DNA from 2 places in the Arthrobacter sp. 10T44 genome. Region 2 is predicted to be linked to the other one. Evidence: riboswitches for the same ligand, from Rfam matches in the RefSeq annotation. Region 2 holds a riboswitch; the other holds the start of a gene.
The links. Region 2 has a riboswitch for thiamine pyrophosphate ahead of thiC (phosphomethylpyrimidine synthase ThiC). Riboswitches for the same ligand answer to the same signal wherever they lie in the genome.
Positions count from the first base shown of each region.

Region 1 (5,177 bases), on a different contig from region 2:
GCCTACGCACTCGTGGCCGGCGGCGTGCTGACCAGCCTGCTGACCCTGCTGGCCATCGCACGCGTCTGGAACCGCGCCTTCTGGCGCAAGCCCGAGGACGCCGAACATCCCGATCCCGTGCTGCTCGCCGCCCCCGCCGACGCGGCCACCGGCCACCGCGCGGGCCAGCAGAACGTGACCCTGCTGCCGCGGACCATGGTGGGCTCCACTCTGGGCCTGGTGCTGTTCGGGGTGGCGCTGACGGTGTTTGCCGGGCCGCTCTTCCGGGTGGCGGACCAGTCCGCCGGGGAGATGCTGAACCGGTCCGCCTATATCCAGGCCGTGCTTGGGGACGAGGCGCCGGTTCCGGTAATCGCCCAGCCGATGCGGCAGGAGGGCGGCAAATGACACGGAAGAGGGTCTCGCTGCGCCAGGAGCTGCCGCTGCTGGTCTGGCTCGTTATTGTCTGGGGCGCCCTGTGGCAGGACTTCAGCGCCGGAAACCTGCTCTTCGGCGCCCTGATCGCGGTGGTGGTGGCCCGGCTGTTCTACCTGCCGCCGGTGGAACTGGGGGGCCGCTTCAACGTGCTGCGCGCCGTGCCGTTCGCGCTGGTCTTCCTGGCCAAGGTCGTGGCGGCCAGCTTCCAGGTCCTGTACCTGGCCGTGGTCCGTGGTCCGCGGGTGATCAGCGCCGTCATAGCCGTCCCGCTCCGCAGCCATTCAGACCTGCTGGTGACCGCCACGGGACACGTCATCTCCCTGATCCCGGGGTCCGTGGTGGTGGAGGTGGACAGGTCCACGTCCACGCTCTACATCCACGGCATCAATGTCCGAGACGCCGAGGACGCGGCCAAGCTCCGCAAGGAGGTCCGCGACACCGAGGCCGGGCTGATCCGGATCATGGGCACCAGGGCCGAACTGTCCGCACTGAAGCAGGAGGCCGGGGCGTGATGCCGCTGGTTTTGACCATTACCGCGGTCGTGCTGTCGCTCGCCGCGGCCGGCGCGATCATCCGCATCGCGCGGGGGCCCTCGCTGCTGGACCGGGTGCTGGCCGCCGACGTGCTGCTGGCCATCCTAGGCGCGGCGCTGTGCATCGACATGGCCGTGAACCGGCACCTGAACAACCTGATGCTGCTGGTGTCCATCTCGATCATCGGCTTTGTCGGTTCGGTGACGGTGGCCCGATTCGTGGCCGACCGGAGGAAGCAGCCCAATGAGTCCTGACACGATTTCCGCCGACGCCGTAATCGACACCGTCTCGGCTGTGTTCATGGTGGTCGGGGCGCTGATGTCCCTCGGCGCGGCCATCGGCCTGCTGCGGTTCCCCGACCTCATGAGCCGGATGCACGCCGCGACCAAGCCGCAGGTGCTGGGGCTTTTCCTGCTGCTCTGCGCCGTGGGGCTGCAGCTGCGCACCTGGTGGGTGTGGCCGGTGCTGGTGGTCGCGTGGATCTTCCAGCTGCTCACAGTGCCGGTCTCCGCCCACATGGTTGGCCGCGCCGGCTACCGCACCAAGCACCTGCACCCCGAGCTGCTGAGCGCCGACGAGCTGGAAGCCGTGGTGCAGCAGGCGGCCGGCAAGCGCGGATTCACGGACGACGACGACGAGTAACGCCGCCGGCGGCGATATGGCTTAGACCAGGTCCTGGGTCTTGGCGAAGCGGGTGATCGCCCGCTGCGTGCCGCGGTTGGCGAGGACCTGGATGATGGCGCTGACCGAGGCCGAAATGAGGGCGAAGGTCAGGGCCTGGCGCAGGGTGGTGGGGACGTCGTCGTCGTGGCCCTTGGGCGGTTTGTTGCCGGTGGTCTTTTCCCAGACGGTGTCGACTACCTTGGTGCCGACGAAGCCGGCGAGGAGGCTGACGCCGGTGCCAAGCAGTTTGATGAAGATGTTCATACTTCGTACTCCTTGCGGGAGGAAACAGGGCTTCCCCTAGCCTAGCGTCCCCGGGCGGCCGAGGATTTCGGTCAGTGCCTCGACCACCAGCTCGTGGTCGTCCTTCTGCGGCAGCCCCGACACCGTGACGGTGCCTACCACCCCGGTTCCGCGCAGGTAGATGGGGAACGAGCCGCCGTGGGCTGCAAACTCCCGCTGGTCGAACCAGGCGTTGTCCTCGATCCTCTGACCGGCAGCACGCGCCCGCAGGCCCACCAGCAGCGACGGGACTTCATACCGCACCGCGGTGCGCTGTTTGGCCTTGATCCAGCGCTCATTGTCCGGGGTGGCGCCCTCCAGTGCGGCGTGGAAGAGGACCTGATCGCCCTTGCTGATGTCGATGGCGATCGGGTAGGAGCGCTGGCGGCCGAGTTGGACCAGGAGGAGGCCCAGGTCCAGCGCGTCGTCCTTGCTGAAGGACCGGAACTGCAGTTCGTCGATTTCGGCCAGGATGCGGCCGATGAGCGCGGCCAGGGATCCCGGCGGCTGTGGTTCCGCGGAGTCCGGGTCGTACTCGGGGGAAGGCACTGGTGCGTCGGTCATGGGACTCAGCTTCCGTTAGGTGGCCGCCGCCGCGCAAGCCCAACTGACTCGCAGTTGTTGCCGTTATGAGCCCTCAAAACGACAACGACTGCGAGTCACTTGGGAGTGCCGCCGGGTGTAAACTGAGCCAGCCCACAAGGGCGATTTAGATACGACAGGGGAGCGCCGCCGTCGGGCATCACTGGAGAAATCCAAGGTAACCGTAGGTGGGCGCTGAGAGTGCGGACAGCCGCAGACCCTCGAACCTGATCCGGTTAGTACCGGCGCAAGGGAGTCGAGTTCTCAGGGTGCCCGGCACCCGTGGCGAAGGCCGCGGTGCCGCCGGAGCACCCTCCCCTCCTGTTCCTCAGGAGGACGATATGACTGACATTTCTGCGAAGCAGACACTGACCACCGGCAAATACAGCTGGCGCGTGGTCGACATTGTGGTGGCCGCGTTGATCGCTGTTGCCGGCGGTGTGATTTTCTGGGCCTGGTCCCAGGGTTCCAACCTTGTTTCCGTCCCGCTCAACGCGGTCTACCCGCCGCTGACCGGGCTCTACGCCGGCGGCTGGATGATCCCGGCGGTGCTGGGCATGCTCGTTATCCGCAAGCCCGGGGCGGCGCTGTTCTGCGAAGCGGTGGCCGCCACCGGCGAGCTGATCATGGGCTCGCAGTACGGCACCACCGTGCTGATCTCCGGCATCCTGCAGGGCCTGGGCGCCGAACTCATCTTTGCCGCGTTCCTGTACAAGAAGTTCAACCTTCCGGTGTCCCTGCTGGCCGGTGCCGGTGCGGGCCTGTTCTGCGGCCTGAACGACTCCTTCCTGCCCTGGGGCTGGAACATCGCGTACGAAACCGGTGACAAGCTCGCCTACATCATCTTCTGCGCCATCTCCGGAGCGGTGATTGCCGGGGGACTGTCCTGGCTCGCCACCCGCGGCCTGGCCAAGACCGGGGTGCTGGCCTCGTTCGGGTCCCGCAAGGCGGCATCGGAACCCGTCTTCTCCTGATGCCCGCACACGCATGAGGTCTGTCGACGACGTACGCCCGGCCGCGGTCAGCGCCCGCGGCTGGGGCTGGCGGCACGCCGGCCGGGCCCGGCCCGCCGTGAGCGGCCTGGACCTGGACATCCGTCCGGGCGAGCGCGTGCTGTTGCTGGGCCCGTCCGGCGCCGGCAAGTCCACGCTGTTGCACGCCCTGGCCGGTGTGCTGGGGGACAGCACTGCGGCAGCCGCGTCCGCTGCTGCTTCCGCTGATGCCGAGGACTCCGATGAGACCGGCAGCCTGCTGATCGACGGAGCCCCGCCCAGGGCCCGGCGCGGGCGGGCCGGGCTGATGCAGCAGGACCCGGAGACCCAGGTGGTGCTGTCGCGGCTCGGCGACGACGTGGCCTTCGGGGCCGAAAACCTCTCGGTCCCCCCGGCGGACATCTGGCGGCGGGTGGGGGAGGCGCTCGACGACGTCGGGCTGGGCGGCCTGCCGCTGCATCACCCGACGTCGTCGCTCTCCGGAGGCCAGAAGCAACGGCTGGCGCTCGCCGGGATCCTCGCGATGCGGCCCGGGCTGCTGCTCCTCGATGAGCCCACCGCCAACCTTGACCCGGCCGGTGTCCTGGAGGTCCGCGACGCCGTGGGACGGTGCCTGGACAAGACCGGGGCCACCCTGGTGGTGGTGGAGCACCGGGTTGCTGTCTGGAAAGACCTTGTGGACCGGATCGTCGTGCTGCAGCCCGGATCCGCCACGGACTCCGCCGTGCTGCTGGACGGGCCCCCGGACCTGGTCCTGGAGCAGGCGCGGGACATGCTCATCTCCGCCGGCGTCTGGGTGCCGGGCCATGTGCCCGCCACCCGGGCCCGCCGCGGCCGAACAGGACCGGAAGGGGACGCCGGGGCCGGCCAGCTGCTGCTGGCCGCAGAGGAACTGGCCGTGTCCCGCGAACGGCCCCGCCGCACCGGTTTGCTGCGGGGCTTCAGCACGGTAACACCCGTCCCGGTGCAGTCCGGCATCACGGCCCGGGTCCGGTCCGGCCAGGCGTTGACCGTCACCGGCCCCAACGGTTCCGGGAAGTCGACCTTCGCCCTGACCCTGGCAGGCCTGCTCTCCCCGGTCTCCGGCGCGGTGTCCGCCACCACCGAGCTGAGCGCCGGCGCAGGCATCGATCCGTACAAATGGAGGGCCCAGCAGTTGATCGCCAGGATCGGCACGGTGTTCCAGGAACCCGAGCACCAGTTCGTCACCGGCAGGGTGCTGGACGAACTGATGTTCGGTCCCCGTCAGCTGGGCCGCGGCGAAGAACGGGTCGAGGAGCTGCTGGAACGGCTCCGGCTCCGCGAGCTCGTGGATGCCAACCCCTACACGCTCTCCGGCGGCGAGAAACGGCGGCTCTCCGTGGCCACCGTGCTGGCTGCCCACCCGCAGGTGCTGGTGCTGGACGAACCCACCTTCGGCCAGGACGCCAACACCTGGGCGGAACTGGCCTCCTTCCTCTCCGAGCTTCTCGACGCCGGGACCGCGGTGGTCTCGGTGACCCACGACGCGGAGTTCAGCGAGGTCCTGGGCGGCACCGAGCTGAAGCTCGGCGCACCGCAGTCGGGCGCGCCGGGACTACCCGGCAGGACGAATCCGGGGGTGGCGGCGCCATGAGGGACGCCCTGACCCTGCGCGGAAACCACGCTCTGCTGACCCGCGCCAACCCGCTGGCGAAATTCTCCGGCGTCGTGCTCATCACGGTCGCGC
Region 1 is NZ_JBFTGT010000001.1:913,890-919,066, reverse strand. It holds gene AC1DBL_RS04355 (Na+/H+ antiporter subunit D) at 1-387, shown strand, start outside; gene AC1DBL_RS04350 (Na+/H+ antiporter subunit E) at 384-929, shown strand; gene AC1DBL_RS04345 (MrpF/PhaF family protein) at 929-1,204, shown strand; gene mnhG (monovalent cation/H(+) antiporter subunit G) at 1,194-1,592, shown strand; gene AC1DBL_RS04335 (DUF4235 domain-containing protein) at 1,614-1,877, opposite strand; gene AC1DBL_RS04330 (heme-degrading domain-containing protein) at 1,914-2,459, opposite strand; TPP riboswitch at 2,606-2,749, shown strand; gene AC1DBL_RS04325 (ECF transporter S component) at 2,819-3,451, shown strand; gene AC1DBL_RS04320 (ABC transporter ATP-binding protein) at 3,465-5,084, shown strand; gene AC1DBL_RS04315 (energy-coupling factor transporter transmembrane component T family protein) at 5,081-5,177, shown strand, end outside.
Region 1: another riboswitch for thiamine pyrophosphate. It lies ahead of AC1DBL_RS04325 (ECF transporter S component); the one in region 2 lies ahead of thiC (phosphomethylpyrimidine synthase ThiC).

Region 2 (5,177 bases):
GGCAAGATCGGCGGCGTGGGCGGCGATCTTGTAGGTGATCACGCCGGTCTTCACGTCGTCCTTGTTGGGCAGGCCGAGGTGCTCCTTCGGCGTGACGTAGCACAGCATGGCGGTCCCGTAGCGGGCGATCTCGGTGGCGCCGATCGCCGAGGTGATGTGGTCATAGCCCGGTGCGATATCCGTGACCAGCGGCCCCAGCGTGTAGAAGGGCGCGCCCTTGCAGAGTTCCTGCTGGCGCTCCACGTTTTCCCGGACGAGGTGGAACGGCACGTGTCCCGGGCCCTCCACCATGACCTGGACATCGAAGTCCCAGGCCCGTTGCGTGAGCTCCGCCAGGGTGTCCAGTTCGGCGAACTGGGCAGCGTCGTTGGCGTCCGCCGTCGACCCCGGCCGCAGGCCGTCGCCGAGTGAGAAGGCGACGTCGTAGCGGGCGAAAATTTCGCACAACTCGTCGAAATGCGTGTAGAGAAAGTTCTCCTGGTGGTGTGCGAGGCACCACCCAGCCATGATGGAACCTCCGCGGGACACGATGCCGGTGACCCGGTTGGCGGTCAACGGGACGTACCGCAGCAGCACCCCGGCGTGGATCGTCATGTAGTCGACGCCCTGCTCGCACTGTTCGATCACCGTGTCACGGAAGATCTCCCAGGTCAGGGCGTTTGCTTCGCCGTTCACCTTCTCCAGTGCCTGATAGATCGGGACGGTGCCGATGGGGACGGGCGAGTTGCGGATGATCCATTCGCGGGTCGTATGGATGTCGTCCCCGGTCGAAAGGTCCATCACCGTGTCCGCCCCCCATTGCGTGGCCCATTGGAGCTTGTCGACCTCCTCGGCGATGGAACTGCTTACCGCGGAGTTGCCGATGTTCGCGTTGATCTTCACCAGGAACGCCTTCCCGATGATCATCGGCTCGGACTCCGGGTGGTTGATGTTGCTTGGGATGATGGCCCGGCCGGCGGCGACTTCGCCGCGGACAAGCTCGACGTCGCAGTTCTCCCGCAGCGCGACGAAACGCATCTCCGGTGTCACGATGCCGTGCCGCGCATAATGCATCTGGGTAACCGTTCGGCCTTCGACGGCGCGACGCGGCTCGGGCGGTGCGCCCCGCCATTCAGCCGAGGCGGCGCCGCGCCTGACCGCGGACTTGCCGTCGTCGAGCAGAGTGCGTTCCCGGCCGCTGTACGGCTCCGTGTCCGCGCGCCCGGCGATCCAGTCACGGCGGAAAGCGGCGAGTCCCACCACCGGGTCGCTGCCCGGGCCCGCGGTGCGGTAGACCCGGAACGGAGGATTCCCGACGCCGCCAGGGGACGGTGCCAGGGCGATTTCGGTTACCGGGACGCGGATCCCGCCGTCCTCGACGTACGCGAGGGCATGCGACTTCAGGGACTGCGTCACGGTAGCTGCTGCGGCGCTGTTCCCATTCTGGGCAGGGCTCTGCTGTGGATTTGTTGCGCTCAAAGAGATACTCACTTCCTTCGCCGGCATTACCCGGACAGGTTCAACGGTCGCAGGCTGCGTCAGCCCGATCTCAGCCCCTGCAAGGGCACCCGTGTGGTCGTAGACGAAGCTACCACAGCCCGACGGGAAGCCGTCGAGGGGCTGGGGGGCTGGGCGGGCTTGGCCCGCGGATCGCGATGCGGATTAGGCTTTAGGCCATGAGCGGCATCATCGAGTTCAGCGGCCCGGTCCTCACCGGAGCCGACCAAGAGCGGCGCGGGCTGTGGGCCGTGGACGGCCGCCTGACCTTCCGGCGCCCCGCGGCCGCGCCGGACCTGGTCCTGGACGGTTGGGTGATCCCCGGGCTGGTCGATGCGCACTGCCATATCGGGCTCGGACCCGGCGGGGATGTTCCCGAGGACGTTGCCGAGCGGCAGGCCCTGACCGATCGCGACGCCGGTACCCTGCTGGTCCGCGACGCCGGCGCCGTTCATGACACCCGCTGGATCCAGCAACGGCGCGAGCTGCCACGCATTCTCCGCGCCGGGCGGCACATCGCCAGGACGCGGCGGTACCTGCGGGGCTTCGCCGTCGAGGTGGAACCCGAGGACCTCGTGGAGGCCGTACGCAAGCAGGCCCGCGCGGGGGACGGCTGGGTCAAGCTGGTGGGGGACTGGATCGACCGCGACGCCGGCGACCTCGCTACGAGTTTCCCGGCCCGGAGCGTCAGGGACGCGGTCCGGGCCGCCCACGACGAAGGCGCCCGCGTCACGGCGCACTGCTTCGCGGAGGACACCCTCGATGACATGCTCGACGCCGGCATCGACTGCATCGAACACGGAACCGGGCTGCTTCCCCGGCACTTGCCGCGCTTCGTCGAACAGGGTGTCCCGATTGTCCCCACCCTGATCAACATCGCCACTTTCCCGGACATCGCGGCCCAGGCCAAGGCAAAGTTCCCCCGCTACGCGGCGCACATGCTGGGGCTCTGGGAACGCCGCGCCGAACGGATCCTCGAGGCGTATGAGGCCGGGGTCCCCATCTACGCCGGGACGGACGCGGGGAGTGTGATCAAGCACGGGCGCATCGTCGACGAACTTGAGGCCCTGCACGGCGCCGGGCTCCCCGCCGGCGCCGCCCTCGACGCAGGGGCCTGGGCCGCCCGCGACTGGCTCGGAGCCGACGCGATCACAGAAGGTGCCAGTGCCGACGTCCTGGTCTGCGCCGAGGATCCGCGCGGGAATCTCGGCACCCTGCGCGAGCTCAGGGGCATCGTGCTCCGCGGCGAACTGGTACAGGGGAGCATCCCCGGCCATTAGGAATAAATTGAAGCTTCAAGTAATTTAACTCTACGAGGGTCGCCGAAGGTCGGGGGCCACAGAACCACCGGAGCGTTTCAATGACCGTAGAAGCCAGCACCCAGGATCTCCTTCCTGCCGAACTCACCATGGGCACCGTGATGCTCAAGGTCGGCGACATGAAGCTGATGACGGACTACTACCAGCGCGCCCTCGGCCTCGACATCGTTGCCGAGCAGGACGGCGGGCTCTACCTCGGACGCAAGCTCAAGCCGCTGGTCCACCTGGCACCGGCACCCGGGCTGAACCTGCCCTCCCGCGGCGAAGCCGGCCTCTTCCACACCGCCCTTCTCTTTGAGGACCAGCCCTCGCTGGCCGCCACCGTCGCGTCCGCCGCGCAGTATGAGCCGCAATCCTTCACCGGCAGCGCCGACCACCTTGTCAGCGAGGCCTTCTACTTCAATGACCCGGAGGGCAACGGTATCGAGCTCTACTGGGACCGCCCCCGCGAAGCCTGGTCCTGGGACGGCAAGAACGTCGTGATGGACAGCCTGGCCCTGCCGCCGCAGCGCTACCTCGAGCAGCACCTCACCGAGGCGTCGCTCGCCGGGCAGCGCGAGGCCGACGCCGGCGTCGGGCACGTCCACCTGCAGGTCGGCGACGTGCAGTCCGCGCACGACTTCTACGTCGGCACCCTCGGCTTTGAGAAGACCGCGGGCTGGCACGGCCAGGCGCTCTTCGTCTCAGCCGGCGGCTACCACCACCACATGGCCATGAACGTTTGGAACAGCCGCGGCGCCGGCCCCCGCCGTGACACCCTCGGCCTCGGCGAAGTGCTGGTTGAAGTACCGTCCGGCGACGACGTCGGCGCCCTCGCCGACCGCCTCAAGACCGCGGGCGTCCAGTCGCACCACACCGGAGCCGAGCTGCGCTTCGAGGATCCGTGGCGCAACAGCATCCGCGTCGCCGTCCGCTGATCATCCGGACATGCCCAGCCTGCAGCGCCAGCGTTGGACATGTCCAATCCTCGAAGCCCACTCCGGGCATGTCCAACTTTCGACGGCAGGGTCCGCGGACATGTCCTGTGTGCGCGTCGGGGAATGGACATAGTGGGATTATGTCCATTGCTCGCGGCCAGGGGTGGGCATTTCCGCTGGCGGGAGTGCGCGAGGCAGGGCGCGGCATGGGGTCGCCCGGTCATGTCCGTCCGCCGATCGGGACGCCGGGCATGTCCATCCGCCGCGGCCAGGGATGGACATAGTGGGATTATGTCCATTGCTCGCGGCCGGGGCAGGGCATGTCCGGTCCGGGCGCGGCCGGGCTGGAGCGGATAGGCTGAAAGCGACGCCAAAAACGCGGCCAGCGCCGCCAACCCTCATCAGGAGCACTTCCTTGGGATTTACTGAAATCTTCGTCGCCACCCATGACGCCGCCCTCAAGCGTGCAGCGGCCCTCGACGGCGGCGCCGCGGTCGCCCCCGGCGCGGTCCGGATTCCGGACACCAGCGACTTCGAAGTCGAACGCCTGGGTGACCTGGCCGGGACTGCCGTGCATGCCGCCGGGGCCGACTATGAGCTGGCCATGGTGGACGTGGCCAGCGACTCCCTGCTGGGCGTGCCGGCCGCCATGGTCCGTGCCCTGGCCGAGTTGCTCAGCTACGAGACCGAGGGCGAGGGTGATGTCCTCGCGGACGTCGCCGAAGGCTGGGCCGCGGAGGAGGACATGCCCTTCGGTGCCGACCAGGCCGCCCGCTATGTCCGCCAGCTCGCCGAACTCGCTGCCGGCGTCGACCCCGCCACCAAGGCCGGGCTCTACGTCTGGACCTCCTGACGCGCCCAAGCCGACGGCTCGAAAAAGTGCCCGGACACGCAGCCCTAGGGTGTCAAGTCGAAATCCGCGCGGTGATCTGGCACAATGAACAGGTACTCGATCTGCGTGGCCCCTCTCTCCGCGTCCGGATCTTGTCCTTTTAGAACCCCCTAGTACGGCCCGCCCCACGGGTGCAGAACGCCGGGCTCGACCCCGTTTCAGAAACAGGAGTGACCACAAAAGTGGCCGTAAAGATTCGCCTTAAGCGCTTCGGCAAGATGCGCGCACCGTACTACCGCATCGTCGTCATGGACGCACGCTCCAAGCGTGATGGCCGTGCCATCGAAGAGATCGGCAAGTACCACCCGACCGAAGAGCCCTCGTACATCGAGGTCGACACGGACCGTGCCCAGTACTGGCTCGGCGTCGGCGCACAGCCGTCCGAGCAGGTTGCCGCGATCCTGAAGATCACCGGTGACTGGCAGAAGTTCAAGGGTCTCCCGGGCCAGGAGGGCACCTTGAAGACCAAGGCTCCCAAGGAAGCCTTCGTCACCCCGGAAAAGGGTTCCGTGATCATCCCGGAAGCTATCACCAAGAAGGCTAAGAAGGACGACGCAGCCGAGGCTCCCGCCG
Region 2 is NZ_JBFTGT010000002.1:55,632-60,808, forward strand. It holds gene thiC (phosphomethylpyrimidine synthase ThiC) at 1-1,485, opposite strand, end outside; TPP riboswitch at 1,454-1,561, opposite strand; gene AC1DBL_RS04740 (amidohydrolase family protein) at 1,656-2,756, shown strand; gene AC1DBL_RS04745 (VOC family protein) at 2,837-3,712, shown strand; gene AC1DBL_RS04750 (hypothetical protein) at 4,128-4,565, shown strand; gene rpsP (30S ribosomal protein S16) at 4,787-5,177, shown strand, end outside.